DNA from 3 places in the Paenibacillus sp. MDV22-iso6 genome. Region 1 is predicted to be linked to each of the others. Evidence: predicted binding sites of a transcription regulator. Region 1 holds the regulator's gene; each other region holds the start of a gene.
The links. The regulator LexA, encoded in region 1, represses DNA repair genes until DNA is damaged. The targets are predictions, from matches to a motif close to CGAACATATGTTCG.
Positions count from the first base shown of each region.

Region 2: AC4PM4_RS27110 (carbohydrate kinase) is a predicted target of LexA. The motif match lies at 1,341-1,354, and genes of this name have one in related genera.
Region 3: addB (helicase-exonuclease AddAB subunit AddB) is a predicted target of LexA. The motif match lies at 903-916, and genes of this name have one in related genera.

Region 1 is NZ_JBZVDZ010000009.1:181,950-186,412, forward strand. Features, by position in the region: gene AC4PM4_RS24520 (DUF896 domain-containing protein) at 127-336, opposite strand; gene AC4PM4_RS24525 (LysM peptidoglycan-binding domain-containing protein) at 433-810, opposite strand; gene lexA (transcriptional repressor LexA) at 1,115-1,741, shown strand; gene AC4PM4_RS24535 (aldehyde dehydrogenase) at 1,854-3,155, opposite strand; gene AC4PM4_RS24540 (CatB-related O-acetyltransferase) at 3,706-4,365, shown strand.
Region 2 is NZ_JBZVDZ010000012.1:71,428-75,890, forward strand. Features, by position in the region: gene AC4PM4_RS27100 (nucleoside hydrolase) at 1-40, opposite strand, end outside; gene AC4PM4_RS27105 (NupC/NupG family nucleoside CNT transporter) at 64-1,245, opposite strand; gene AC4PM4_RS27110 (carbohydrate kinase) at 1,573-2,667, shown strand; gene AC4PM4_RS27115 (hypothetical protein) at 2,993-3,715, opposite strand; gene AC4PM4_RS27120 (mechanosensitive ion channel family protein) at 3,917-4,463, shown strand, end outside.
Region 3 is NZ_JBZVDZ010000004.1:143,151-147,613, reverse strand. Features, by position in the region: gene AC4PM4_RS12710 (class I SAM-dependent rRNA methyltransferase) at 1-786, shown strand, start outside; gene addB (helicase-exonuclease AddAB subunit AddB) at 981-4,463, shown strand, end outside.

The sequences.
Region 1 (4,463 bases):
GAGAATCCCCCTTAGATGTTCTTTGTATCGGCTTACATAACTGCAAACCAACATTTCCCCCTATAATTTGCAACCTCTAGATAACAGGAAAAAACCTAAATATCATAATGATATCATTAGGTTTCCTTAATGTTTGAGTTTGCCTTGGTGGCCTTGATCGTTCTCATCATCTACAATTTCAATCGTATCCAGTTGTTGTCTGAAATTGCTTCGAATGTTATTCAAATAGATTTCTCTAAGTTTGGCACGTTCAGCGAGCTCTTCCTCTGTCAATCCAGTGGATTTTTGCTTACGGGCCAATTCATTAATACGTGCTACCAGACTATCTATATCCAAGCTTGTCCCCTCCAAAAATACAAAGTCATATTAACTTTGACATGTTAAGGGCAGCTTGTCAAGCTGACACGCATTAGCGCGTGTGGATATGCAGCTTTAATCTGTGAATTGAGGCAGTATTAAGACTTGTCCCACCTGTATTGAAGTTGAATGAAGTTGATTCACTTTCTTGATTGCTTCTATATATACACGTGTATCCATTGTTTCAGGTTTGTGATCCAATGATATACTCCATAGTGTATCTCCTTGTGAAACTGCCATCTTCCCTCCAGGCAATAAATCGTTCTCATTGCCAGCGAACACAGTGAGTACTGTACTGCATCCAACCAGTATAATTAAGCTTACGATTATTAATTTCAAGACCCAAGTTGGGACATTACCTTTTGCAAAAACCTTCTTAAAATTCCTTATGTTAGTTTCAACCACTTCTGAACGCACCGGTTCGTAAATGCTTTGATAAGTAGAATATCTCATTAAATATCGACCCCCAAACGTTTGTTCCTATCCGTTGAAATCAATATAACACGAACACTTGTTTTGTACAATAACTTTTTAGAACAATTGTTCGCTTTTTTTGTTGCATCCTACATTCTATTATCTTTCTTCTATTGTATTGGAATTGTCATTTGCAGTATTTGATTAGACTAAAAGAAAATTTTCATCTTAATTCGCAAAAAAACATTGATTTTATGGCATTTTATTTAGAACTTATGTTTGTACGAACGGAGGTTCTATGTTATAATTTTCCCAAACGTTACTAAAATGGGGTTGATACGGTATGTCGAAGATATCCAGCAGGCAACAGGCTATTCTGGAGTTTATACGCAATGAAGTCCGGTTGAAGGGGTATCCTCCTTCCGTACGCGAAATTGGTGAAGCCGTTGGGTTGGCTTCCAGCTCTACAGTACATGGACATCTGGATCGTTTGGAGAAGAAAGGTCTGATTAGACGTGACCCAACCAAACCAAGAGCCATTGAACTTCTCAGCCAGGAAGAGTCAGAGCATTCACATCAGTTTGCTCACAGCGTTGCTCGCATTCCTGTCGTGGGTAAAGTTACTGCAGGGGTTCCGATCACAGCAACAGAAAATATCGAAGATTACTTCCCTCTTCCTACGCATTATGTAGGCGAACAGAAAGTATTTATGCTTTCGGTCGTGGGAGACAGTATGGTTGAAGCAGGCATTGTTAACGGAGACTATGTTATCGTACGTCAGCAGCAAACTGCAGATAACGGCGATATCGTAGTAGCCATGACTGAAGACGATGAAGCAACGGTAAAAACGTTCTACAAAGAGAAAGATCATATTCGTCTTCAACCGGAAAATTCGACTTTTGAACCGTTGCGTTTGAAACACGTTAGCATCCTGGGCAAAGTCATTGGCCTTTTCCGTGATATTCATTAATATGTATTGAAGTTGTACAGAAGTCTCACAATAAGATACAAAAAGAGGTTGTCCCGTTCAACGGGACAACCTCTTTTTTCTTATACAACTTATATTGTTCTACGTTAGTAGATTATTCGCTGCGTTTAAGAATGCTTTTATGATGAGAGAACACATCAAAACTCTGTTGACCATGGTAGGAACCCATTCCACTTTCTCCTACGCCGCCAAACGGAAGATAATGTGATGTCATATGAGACAATGTATCATTAATGCAACCACCACCAAAAGATACTTGATTCAGAACCTGATTCTGCAGATCCTCATCCTGAGTGAAGAGATATAATGCCAGTGGTTTTGGACGGCGAACAATCTCATCTAGCATGGGATTGAGGTCGGTATACTTAAATACAGGAAGAACTGGACCAAAGATCTCTTCTCGCATCACTGGGGATTTCCAATCCACTTCGCCCAGTACTGTTGGTTCAATGAGCAGCTGATTACGTTCAGAACGTCCACCGATCATTGCTTTGCCATCTTGGAGTAACACCGATAAACGATCAAAGTTACGTGCGTTGACAATGTGCGGGAAATCAGCATTTCTCATCACATCGTCTCCAAATTTATCCTGAATTTCTGCACCGATCAATTCCAATAATTTGTCATGTACTTCCTCGTGCACAAGCAAATAGTCTGGAGCGACACAGGTTTGCCCAGCATTCAGGAATTTACCGCGCACAATGCGCTGAGCTGCCAGCTTCAAATCTGCATCCTGGTGGACAATGACCGGACTCTTACCACCTAGTTCTAACGTAACTGGAGTCAAATGCTCAGCAGCTGCCTTCATAACAATGCGGCCAACACCTGTACTGCCTGTAAAGAAAATATAATCAAACTTTTCTTTCAACAATGCCGTACTCGTCTCGACTTCCCCTTCCATAACTGCCAGGTACTCACTAGGAAATATCTCATGAATCAAATCATAAGTCAGACGTGACACGGCTGGGGTTAATTCAGACGGCTTAATAATGGCACAGTTACCCGCAGCAATGGCTCCAATTAGAGGCCCGAAAGCCAGTTGGAACGGATAGTTCCATGGTGCAATAATAAGAGCAACTCCATAAGGTTCAGGATAAATTAAGCTTGTTCCATCAGGTATAGCAGAATTTGTAGGCACAGGTTTTGGTGTAGCCCATTCCTCCAAATGTTCCAATGCAAAATCCAGTTCACCCAACACGATCCGAATCTCAGAGCCATAAGCCTCTGTTTCAGATTTATTTAGATCCGCACGAAGTGCGTCAAGAATACGTTGTTGATATTTCTCAATTCCCTGTCTTAATTGCTGAAGAGCACGAATACGGTACTTAATAGACTTAGTCTGACCTGTATAAAAAAATGTCCGCTGTTCGGCAACCAGTTGCTTCTCTTGTTCCATATTAACATCTCCAATTAATTGTTCAAAATTTAATTTCTAAAAACATAAATGAATTATAACGCAATTATATGAAACTATCAACATATAGATACTGTAAAAACAGAGCAAACAATTAAAACGCACTCTCGCTTCAACGATCTGATCATAATTTAATTAACCATTCTATTTCTTATTGACTACATAAAAAGCCTTAACACTAATATGCCAAAAATTTATGCTACGAATGCCAGCTTCCTCTTTACATTCTTATTCCAGTCCCCGTTTTAGTCCAACATGATGTATCCATTCTTCCAAATGGTGGGCACGTGTTCTGTCTATATTTACTCTTCCTGAATTTTTTCTTCATTATATACACTTTGAGGGAGGATACTTACTGACATCTCTTTATCAGAATAGGATTGACAAAAAAAGAAGTGATTGCTACAATGGCCCTCATATCAAAAGGAAGGATGATTCAGATGATTCGTCGTCTAAAAAAACTAAAGAATGTAGCTACCGCATCACGCTTCTAAGTTACTCAGAAATAAAACTTAGAAGCGAGGAAACTAAAATGAATATAAACCAATTTAATCACTGGTCTGAAATTAAGTATTTAAAGGATATTGTAACCAATCCATTAATTGAAGTCGGCGATTACTCTTATTACTCCGGTTATTATGATAACCATTCATCTTTTGAAGACGGATGCGTGAGATATTTATGGGGAGATGACAAATCGAGAAGCTTATTCAACCCCATTGAGGAATTTGGATGGCAAATAGATCGATTGATTATTGGTAATTATGTATGTATCGCAGCCGGTGTCGTTATTCTTATGGGAGGAAATAACAATCATCATGCGGAGTGGATCACTGTTTATCCGTTCGCTGATCAAATTAGCCATTCCTTCTCACCCAAAGGAGATACCATTATAGAAAGCGATGCCTGGATCGGCATGAATACAATGATTATGCCTGGTGTTACCATTGGTGAAGGTGCGATTGTTGCAGCAGGCTCAGTTGTAACAAAAGATGTCTCCCCTTACACGATAGTAGGTGGAAATCCTGCAAAAGAGGTAAAGAAGCGTTTCTCAGAAGAAGAAATCATGAAGTTAAAAGAAATGCGCTGGTTTGATTGGAAGAGAGAATCAATTGAAGCAGTCACTCACTTACTTTCTAGTTCTTCTATTGATGAGTTATATGAGCATTATTTATCAGAAATTAAGGACTGAGCTCCTATAGACATAAAGCTAGGTAGAATAATATTCTACCCTAGCTTTTTTTATATCTCCTTGCCCATAAAAAGAAAAACCCCTCAGCGCTAGAGCGC
Region 2 (4,463 bases), on a different contig from region 1:
GTCCTGGATCACAATCCATAATCACTTTTCTTGTTGTCATTATATTTCACCTCTACGTTTTATTTACATGACAAGTCCCATCATTGTGCCTGAAATAACAGATGCTAATGTTGAACCTAACAGCAATTTAAGAGCAAACTTCGCAACATGGTCTCCTTGCTTGTCGCTGATCGATTTGATTGATCCGGAGATGATGCCTAGCGTTCCGAAATTTGCGAAACTAACTAAATAAACAGATATAATAGCGACCGTTTTCGAGGAGAATTGGTTCGACATATCACCAAAGCTCAACATAGCAACAAATTCATTCGTAATCAGTTTGGTAGCCATAATTCCGCCTGCTTGTACAGCTTCTGTCCACGGAACTCCCATTAAGAAGGCGATTGGCGCAAAAATATAACCAATTACCGTAACGAATGAAATGTGTAATGCGCTTTGGAAAATCACATTGACCAGCTCCATCAGGGAGATAAATCCGAGCAGCATGGCACCAACAATAATGGCGATTTTAAAACCATCGATTACGCTTTCCCCAACCATTCGGAAGAATGGTAGTCGTTCTTTTTCCTCAATTTCAACTAAGTCCTCATCCTCATCCAGATCATATGGATTAATTATATTGGCAACGATAAGAGCGCTGAAAATATTCAATACAACAGCCGTTACAACAAACTTGGGCTCCAGCATATTGGCGTATGCTCCAACCATCGCCATGCTTATTGCACTCATTGCAGATGTACAAATCGTATATAATCTTTCTTTGGACAGATGAGGGATTTGTTTGAGAATGGTTAAAAATACTTCCGGTTGTCCAAGTGCAGATGTAGATATGGCAAAATAACTTTCAAGTCTGCCCATTCCCGTTATTTTGCTTAGAAACAGACCTAAATATTTAATGAGGAAAGGCAATACTTTGATATAATTCAGAATTCCAATCAATACAGACATGAACACAAGGGGCATTAACACGCCAAGGAAAAACGGGACTTGACCTTCATTCGCCAAGCCGCCAAATACAAACTGTATTCCCGCATTGGCAATCCCCATCAGCTTTTCAAACAACAAGCCCACTTTTGTAATCGCAATGATCCCTATACTCGTGTTCATCATAGAGTAAACCAAAAGGATCTGTATGACCAACATGATCAGAACACGGTTGTATTTTATTTTTTTGCGATTGTTGCTTACTGCAAAACCAATAATAAAAACAAGAAGAAGGCCAGTTAGTAAGAAAACAAAATCCATGTATATCTCCTCCATGTTAATGCCAATGTCTCATGCAAGATTGACTTGTCTGTCCACAAGATAATTAACAGCCAATGTACACCTCCTAATAGTTACAAACAAATGTTTATATATAAAACATATGTTTAGTATACGCTTTCATTTTATTGTGTCAATACACAAAATTAAATCATGATGCTAGAGATCCATAACAATCCATAACAAATGGCTAAATTTCGCATGGCACTACTGCATGAATTCATTTGAAGGTAATTTTAGTTGTATAATGAATACGACAGACAAACACGCGGTTGTATTGAGGAATATAAGAAGAAATGAGGTTACTTCGTGGATAAAGAAAAACAAATTTTAGACCATATAAAAATGAATCCTTATATATCTCAACAAGAGTTATCCGCTAAGGTTGGTTTATCCCGTCCGACGGTTGCCAATTATATTGCCAGCTTGACCAGACGCGGTGAAATCAAGGGACGGGCTTATATTTTACGGGAAGACTCGTCGGTTGTTTGTATTGGAGGGGCCAACATAGACAAGAAAGCGCGATCCAATCAGATGATCAGTTATTCTTCATCCAATCCGGTAAAAATCAATGAATCCTGCGGCGGCGCAGCACGCAACGTTGCTGAAAATTTAAGCCGGCTCAATTGTAATACTTCCATTATGACTTGTGTTGGAGACGATAAAGAAGGCGACTGGATCCTAAATGAAATAAAGAGCCAAGGTGTTGATGTTAGTCAAGTTTGGGTGTTGCCAACTGAGCGGACTGGGATTTTCATCACTCTTCTGGATCCAACCGGTGAGAGCGTGGTCTCGATGGATGATATGCAAATATATGAAAAAATGACGACGTCCATGTTTGAGGAGAAGTGGTCCTACATCGTTTCCTCGCAAGCCGTTTTTATGGATACGAATATTCCTAAGGAATGTATCAGCTATATCATTAAACGTTGTGCCGATGAACATATTCCTTTGTACATAGATCCTACATCTGCAGCCAAGGCGCAAAAACTTCCATTTCGTCTCGACGGAGTAGAACTGTTGCTCCCCAACCGAGTTGAAGCAGAGGTGCTTGCCGACATGAGAATTGACTCAATTGAGGATTGCCAGATCGCGTGTGAAAAAATTAGAGAACGTGGCGTTAAACAAGTAATGATTACGCTTGGCGATCAGGGGGCGTATTATTCTTCCTCGGAGGAATCTGGACATTTACCTGCTATCCAGACGGATATTGTGGATACCACAGGGGTTGGTGACGCGTTTTCTTCTTGTGCCATATATGGAATCATGAACAATGAATCGCTTCATAGCGCGTGCCAGCTGGGACTTGCCGGTGCTGTTCTTACCCTTCAAACGGAAGAATCAATTTGCACATCTTTAAAACCTGAAAAAATACATGAAGTCGTACAGGTATATTCACGATAATATTTACTTCTTCGCTACATTAAATGCGCGATGTCTATGGCGAGTCAAATAGGACGTTGGTTTAACAATAACTATGTAGGCGATCCCCATGCCTCCACCAAACTTTGAAAAAAGCGACCGTATTAGGTCGCTTTTTTGCTTTTCCGTAATCTGTCGGGGATCATGAAATCGTGTGGTTGAGGCAACATTAAATAAACTGGCATCTATAAGGTCAAAAAAGGGCGAATCCAAAGTGACCTCATGCACAGGTATGAGGTGAACGAGTACGTCATTGCAATCTACGCAAAGATTTCATCGTCAATAACAGTGAATCTTTTAATTCATATTAATTATTGAACAACGGCTCCGTGCGAAGCAAATAGTTACCCCTTACCTCTGCAGCCCAATAAGCAAAAACTTCTCTCCATTGAACACTGTTAAAGAAATCGTCTACGGATTGGTTGTCGGAATCCCAGTCAACAAATATGTTGAGAGGTGTGATTCCTCCGGCCCAAATTCCATTACTGACGTCAGTGCCTTTCTCCCTCACTAATAAGATTGGAATACCGAATTGAAAGGCCATGGCAGGCTCGATTTGAGAAAAGGTCGATCCTTCCCAGAACGGAGTGGTCGTTGGTGGCTCCCCTACATTGGATTCAAGAATTTGAACAAAAAATCTGCGGAAGTTGATCGCGAGCAGACCATAGCTTGAAAAAACCAAGCGTCGTATATTCGTTAGAATGTTTTCCGGGTATTGTTCACTAACGGGCAATGTGCGGGGAAAGAGCAATGCATCTTCAATTTCCCTAATCAGACGGTTCAAAAATTGCTCTTGCGGGCCATTTACCGTGTTGGTTGTACTCAAAAATATAGGAATACGAAAAGCACGGTCTACACATGCATCGATAGCGGATGTTTTGTCCTTTTCATTATGAATGGCCTTATTTGGATTTGAGGAAGAGGTTCTTAAATTACCGCGGACGGGAGGAAGCTCCGTTACCATGCTTACGGGGGAAAGCTTTTTCATGGCAATAGGCTGAGTCTTAGCCTTATTTTTTGTATTACTCAATGTTCACATCTCCAATGCAAGAGTCTGGTTTATATTTAGCCCAGTCTATGCACATTAGCCCATTTGTGTGAAGTGATACTCATGAGCGGGGGCAAGTACCCTTTACCCATCAACCGATTACTGTATTATTTTGAAATTTTACTTCGTACTAGAATGTAATTTATAATAATAAGTTAATATAAACCGCGTCAGGAGGATACAATGGACTTTATTAAAAATCAACTAGACGGAACTGGCATGAGTGAACAAACCATTGGATATCTTTCGAATTTGATCATGGTGGTATTTATAGCTGTGGTCTCCATACTGGCCAATTTTATAGCCAAAAAAATCGTACTGAAGATTATTATCCAAATCATCAACAACAATCGGTACACGTGGGATAAAATCATTGTGGAGAAAAAAGTGTTCCACAACCTCTCGCATCTGGTACCGGCGATTATCATTTATTATTCTGCGTATGTCTTCCCGTCCTATCAAGCTTTGATTGAAAAAGCAGCTTTAACTTATATGATCGTCATAACCATCACGGTATTAAATGCGCTGCTTAATGCCTTTGATACCATATATCGTTCCTATGAAATCTCTAAGATCAGACCCATTAAGGGATACATTCAGGTAGCCAAGATCATTCTTTTCATCATTGGAGGCATTATCGTCATCTCGAGCCTCATTGGTCAGAATCCGTTGATTATTCTCAGTGGACTCGGCGCTTTATCTGCCGTTCTGATGCTCGTCTTCAAGGACT
Region 3 (4,463 bases), on a different contig from region 1:
CAGAAGACAGGGTACTTCTTTGACCAGCGAGAGAATCGTGCAGCCATCGAACCACTTATGAAGGGTTGGGGTTACAAGAGTGGCATTACGCTCCAACAGATCGAGCAGGATGGTACGCAGCAGTTGCTTCCTGTGAATAAAAGTGGCAAGGTTGTGACGTTCCCTTATTGGGATGGGGCTACTGTGCTGGAATGTTTCTCCCACACAGGCAGCTTCACATTGAACGCCTGCAAATATGGAGCCAAAAAAGTAACATGTCTTGATATCTCAGAGCATGCGATTGAAAGTGCACGTACCAACGTAGAGCTGAACGGTTTCACTGACCGGGTTGAATTTGTCGTTGCGGATGCATTCCAATACTTGCGTGAGCAGGTGAAAGGCCTCGATGAGCGTAACGTACGTGCACGTGCTGGCGAACAGAAAGTGGATACGTCCAAGGCGCTTGCAGCCAGTGGTAAAACATTTGATGTGGTCATCCTCGATCCGCCAGCCTTTGCCAAAACGAAATCAGCAGTCAAAGGCGCATGCCGTGGATATAAGGATATCAATCTGCAAGGAATGAAGCTGGTGAATGAGGGCGGGTATCTGGTAACGGCAAGCTGTTCATATCACATGCGTCCGGATCTCTTCCTGGAAACCATTGCGGATGCAGCCGAAGATGCAGGCAAAGTACTGCGTCTGATCGACTGGAAAGCAGCCGGTAAGGATCACCCGCAAATTCTGGGCGTAGACGAAGGTCATTACCTGAAATTTGCCATCTTCGAAGTGCGCAGCAAAAAGAATTAATCGAGCGATTTCCATTTAAGTCGCACATACATTTACGCAAAGAGTCCACAGTTTTCATAAGCTGCGGGCTTTTTGCTATGCTCGTGCATATGATCTCTGGAATTGCCGGATAGTGGCAAACGTATGTTCCGAACCAAGTCAGATATGTTATACTGGGAATTAAAATCTGTTCGTGATGGTTTGGAGGATTAAACATGTCCGTACGCTTTGTTATTGGCCGGGCAGGCAGCGGCAAGAGTACGCTGATTACCCGGGAAATCACATCCCTGCTACAAAAGGAACCGCAAGGTAAACCACTGATTCTGCTGGTCCCGGAACAGAGTTCGTTTCGAACCGAACAGTCACTGGTTTCTTCAGGTGCTATAAAAGGTACCATGCGTGCTGAAGTGCTTGGTTTTCGCCGATTGGCCTATCGGGTAATGCAGGAGGCAGGTGGTTCTGCACGTATTCCCATTGGAGCTGAAGGTAAAAAAATGCTGCTCTACAAAGTGCTCCAGCGTCGTAAGGAAGAATTGAAGCTGTTTGGAGCATCAGGCAGTCAGCTGGGATTTATAGGAGACTTAAATGATTTATACAGTGAGTTTAAACGTTATGAACTTGACCCTACTTCACTGGAAGAAGGACTTTCCGCATGGAATACTTCCTCTTCTGCACCGATTCTGGGAGACAAGCTGCATGACTTGCTTCTTATATACCGTGATTATGAAAAAGAATTAACCGAACTATATATCGATGATGAAGACACGTTGACTGAACTAACAGAGCGGTTGCCGGAGAGCGCGTTGCTGCAAGATGCACAGATCTGGATCGATGGATTTCAGGGATTTACCCCGCAGGAAATGAGTGTCATTGGAAGACTGATGCTGCAAGCTTCTTCCGTCACAATTGCATTGACGTTGGATCGTGCTTACGACCACGGCGCACTTCCAGGAGAACTGGAGCTGTTCCATCCCACAGCGAGTGCATATGCACGTCTCAAAGGCATGGCTGAGGATCTGGGTGTTCTTAATGAGACAACCGTGCTTCAACCGGAAGTTTTGCCAAGATATGAAGGCAGTCCTGGACTGGCGCATTTGGAGGCTGGCTTTGATCGTAGAGTCCGCTGGAAGAGTGAGGGGCGTGATGCGGGTGTCCGACTTTACGCCGCTGAGAACCGCCGGGCTGAGATGGAAGGAGCACTTCGTGAGATGCGTCGTCTGGCGCAAGATGAAGGTGCGCGTTATCGAGATATGGCAGTGCTCGTTCGTCAGTTGGATACATATGCCGACATTGCTGAGCCTCTATTCAGGGATTATGGCGTGCCTGTCTTTCTGGATCGGAGAAGAAATGAACTACATCATCCATTATCGGAATTTATTCGTTCAGCACTCGATATCGTTCGCCGTCGCTGGCGTTATGAGGATGTATTTCGCTGTGTGAAAACGGATCTGCTGCTTCCACGGGGCGGTTCCATTACACGTGAAGATATGGACCAGCTCGAAAATTATATATTAGCTTGCGGAATTCACGGATACCGCTGGACAGATGGCAAGCCATGGAAGTATGTACCCAGCCTGTCCCTGGAAGACAACGATCAGGATGTCCGCAGCCGGGGCCGGGAACAAATGCTGTCCTTAATGGAAAAATGCCGTACGGTGATTGTTGATCCACTGGGTGCTTTTGAGAAACGAATGAGCAAGGCAAAGACAGCTAAAGACCAATGTGCGGCGCTTTACAGATTACTGGAAGATGCCGAGATTCCTTGGAAGCTGGATCAGATGTCTGCAGAAGCCAAGGCTCAGGGTGATCCGGAACGTTCGAGAGAGCATCGTCAAATGTGGGGTGCCGTCCTTGATCTATTAGATCAGATGGTTGATATGATGGGGGCCGAACGGCTGGATATCGATTTATTTGCCGGGCTAATGGAGACCGGATTAACCGAACTGAAGCTGGGACTTGTTCCTCCAGCGCTTGATCAAGTGTTGATTGGATCGATGGATCGTACACGTCTTCAGGGTATCAAGTACGTATTTATTCTGGGTGCAGTAGAGGGTGAACTGCCTGCTGTCCCTCAAGATGATGGTGTATTATCTGAGCAGGAACGGCTGCTGTTGACGGAGAGAGGTTTGGGGCTTGGGCCAGGAGCAACAAGACAAATGTTGGATGAACGCTTTCTGATATATACAGCCCTGACAGCGGCGAGCAATCAGTTATGGCTGAGTTATCCCGTTGCAGATGATGAAGGGAAAACATTGCTACCCTCAGAAATTGTACGACATGTACGGAAGATGTTCGGTCTGCATGAGCAGCCATTACTTGCCCAGCCGCCGGTTACAAATGCTGAAGAGGTGCACTGGTCTTATGTTATTCATCCTGGTCAGAGCCTCTCTTATCTCATCGGACAGTTGCGCAGATGGCGCCGTGGAGAAGATATTTCTGAAATGTGGTGGGCGATCTATAACTGGCATGTCTCTCGGGAGACAAGCAGACCTCAGCTGAAACAATTGCTTGGATCGGTCTTTTATCGCAATCGGGCGTTACCTCTGCGTACGGCTACCAGCCGTAGATTATATGGTACAGAGGTAAGGACTAGTGTCTCTCGAATGGAGCGTTTTGTGGCGTGTGCGTTCTCCCATTTTGCATCCCATGGACTGCGGCTGAAAGAGCGCCAGTTGTACCGCTTGCAAGCCCCTGATATAGGACAATTGTTCCATGCTGCCTTGAGTCAGCTTGCCATGCGTTTGCGTGAGCAGAATCGCAGTTGGGGCAGTCTGTCACCGGATGAATGTCGGAAGGAAGCGGAGCACACCGTGGAGCAGATTGCACCACAGTTGCAGGGAGAGATTTTGCTTAGCACGAAACGGTATGGTTACATCTTCCGCAAGCTGAAGGATATCGTTAGCCGGGCGTCGGTTATTCTGGGTGAACAGTCCAGACGGGGAAGCTTTGAACCGATTGGGCTGGAGCTTGATTTTGGACCAGGTAAACCCCTGCCACCGCTGCGTTTTGAATTGGAAAATGGCTGTGTGATGGAGATCGTGGGTCGTATCGACCGCGTGGATGTGGCTGAGGGAGAGAACGGCTTACTGCTGCGGGTCATTGATTACAAATCGAGCCAGACCGATCTCAAGCTGCATGAGGTGTATTATGGCCTGTCATTACAGATGCTCACGTACTTGGAGGTGCTGCTTAGTGCTGCCGAGGACTGGCTTGGAGAATCGGCGATGCCTGGAGGAACACTCTATTTCCATGTGCATAATCCATTGCTTCAATCCGCGAACGGCATGACTTCTGAGCAGGCAGGACAAGAACTGCTGAAACGGTTCAAAATGAAAGGCTTGCTGCTCGCGGATCGGGATGCGATCGCTCAAATGGACAATACCCTTGACAAAGGCTACTCAGCTATTATTCCAGTTGCGCTTAAGGCGGATGGCAGCTTTTATAGTAGCGCTGCTGTAGCTACGCCGGAGCAATGGGATACATTGCTTGCTTCAGTTCGCAGCAATATACGTGAGATTGGCACCCGGATTACGGAAGGGGATGTCGCGATTGAACCTTACCGTATCCAGCAGGAGGTTGCATGCACCTTCTGTCCGTACAAGCCAGTCTGTCAATTTGATGAAAATATCGAAGGTAATGAATATAATCTGTTGTCCAAACCGGGCAAACAGCAAATCTGGGACATGCTGTCTCATGGC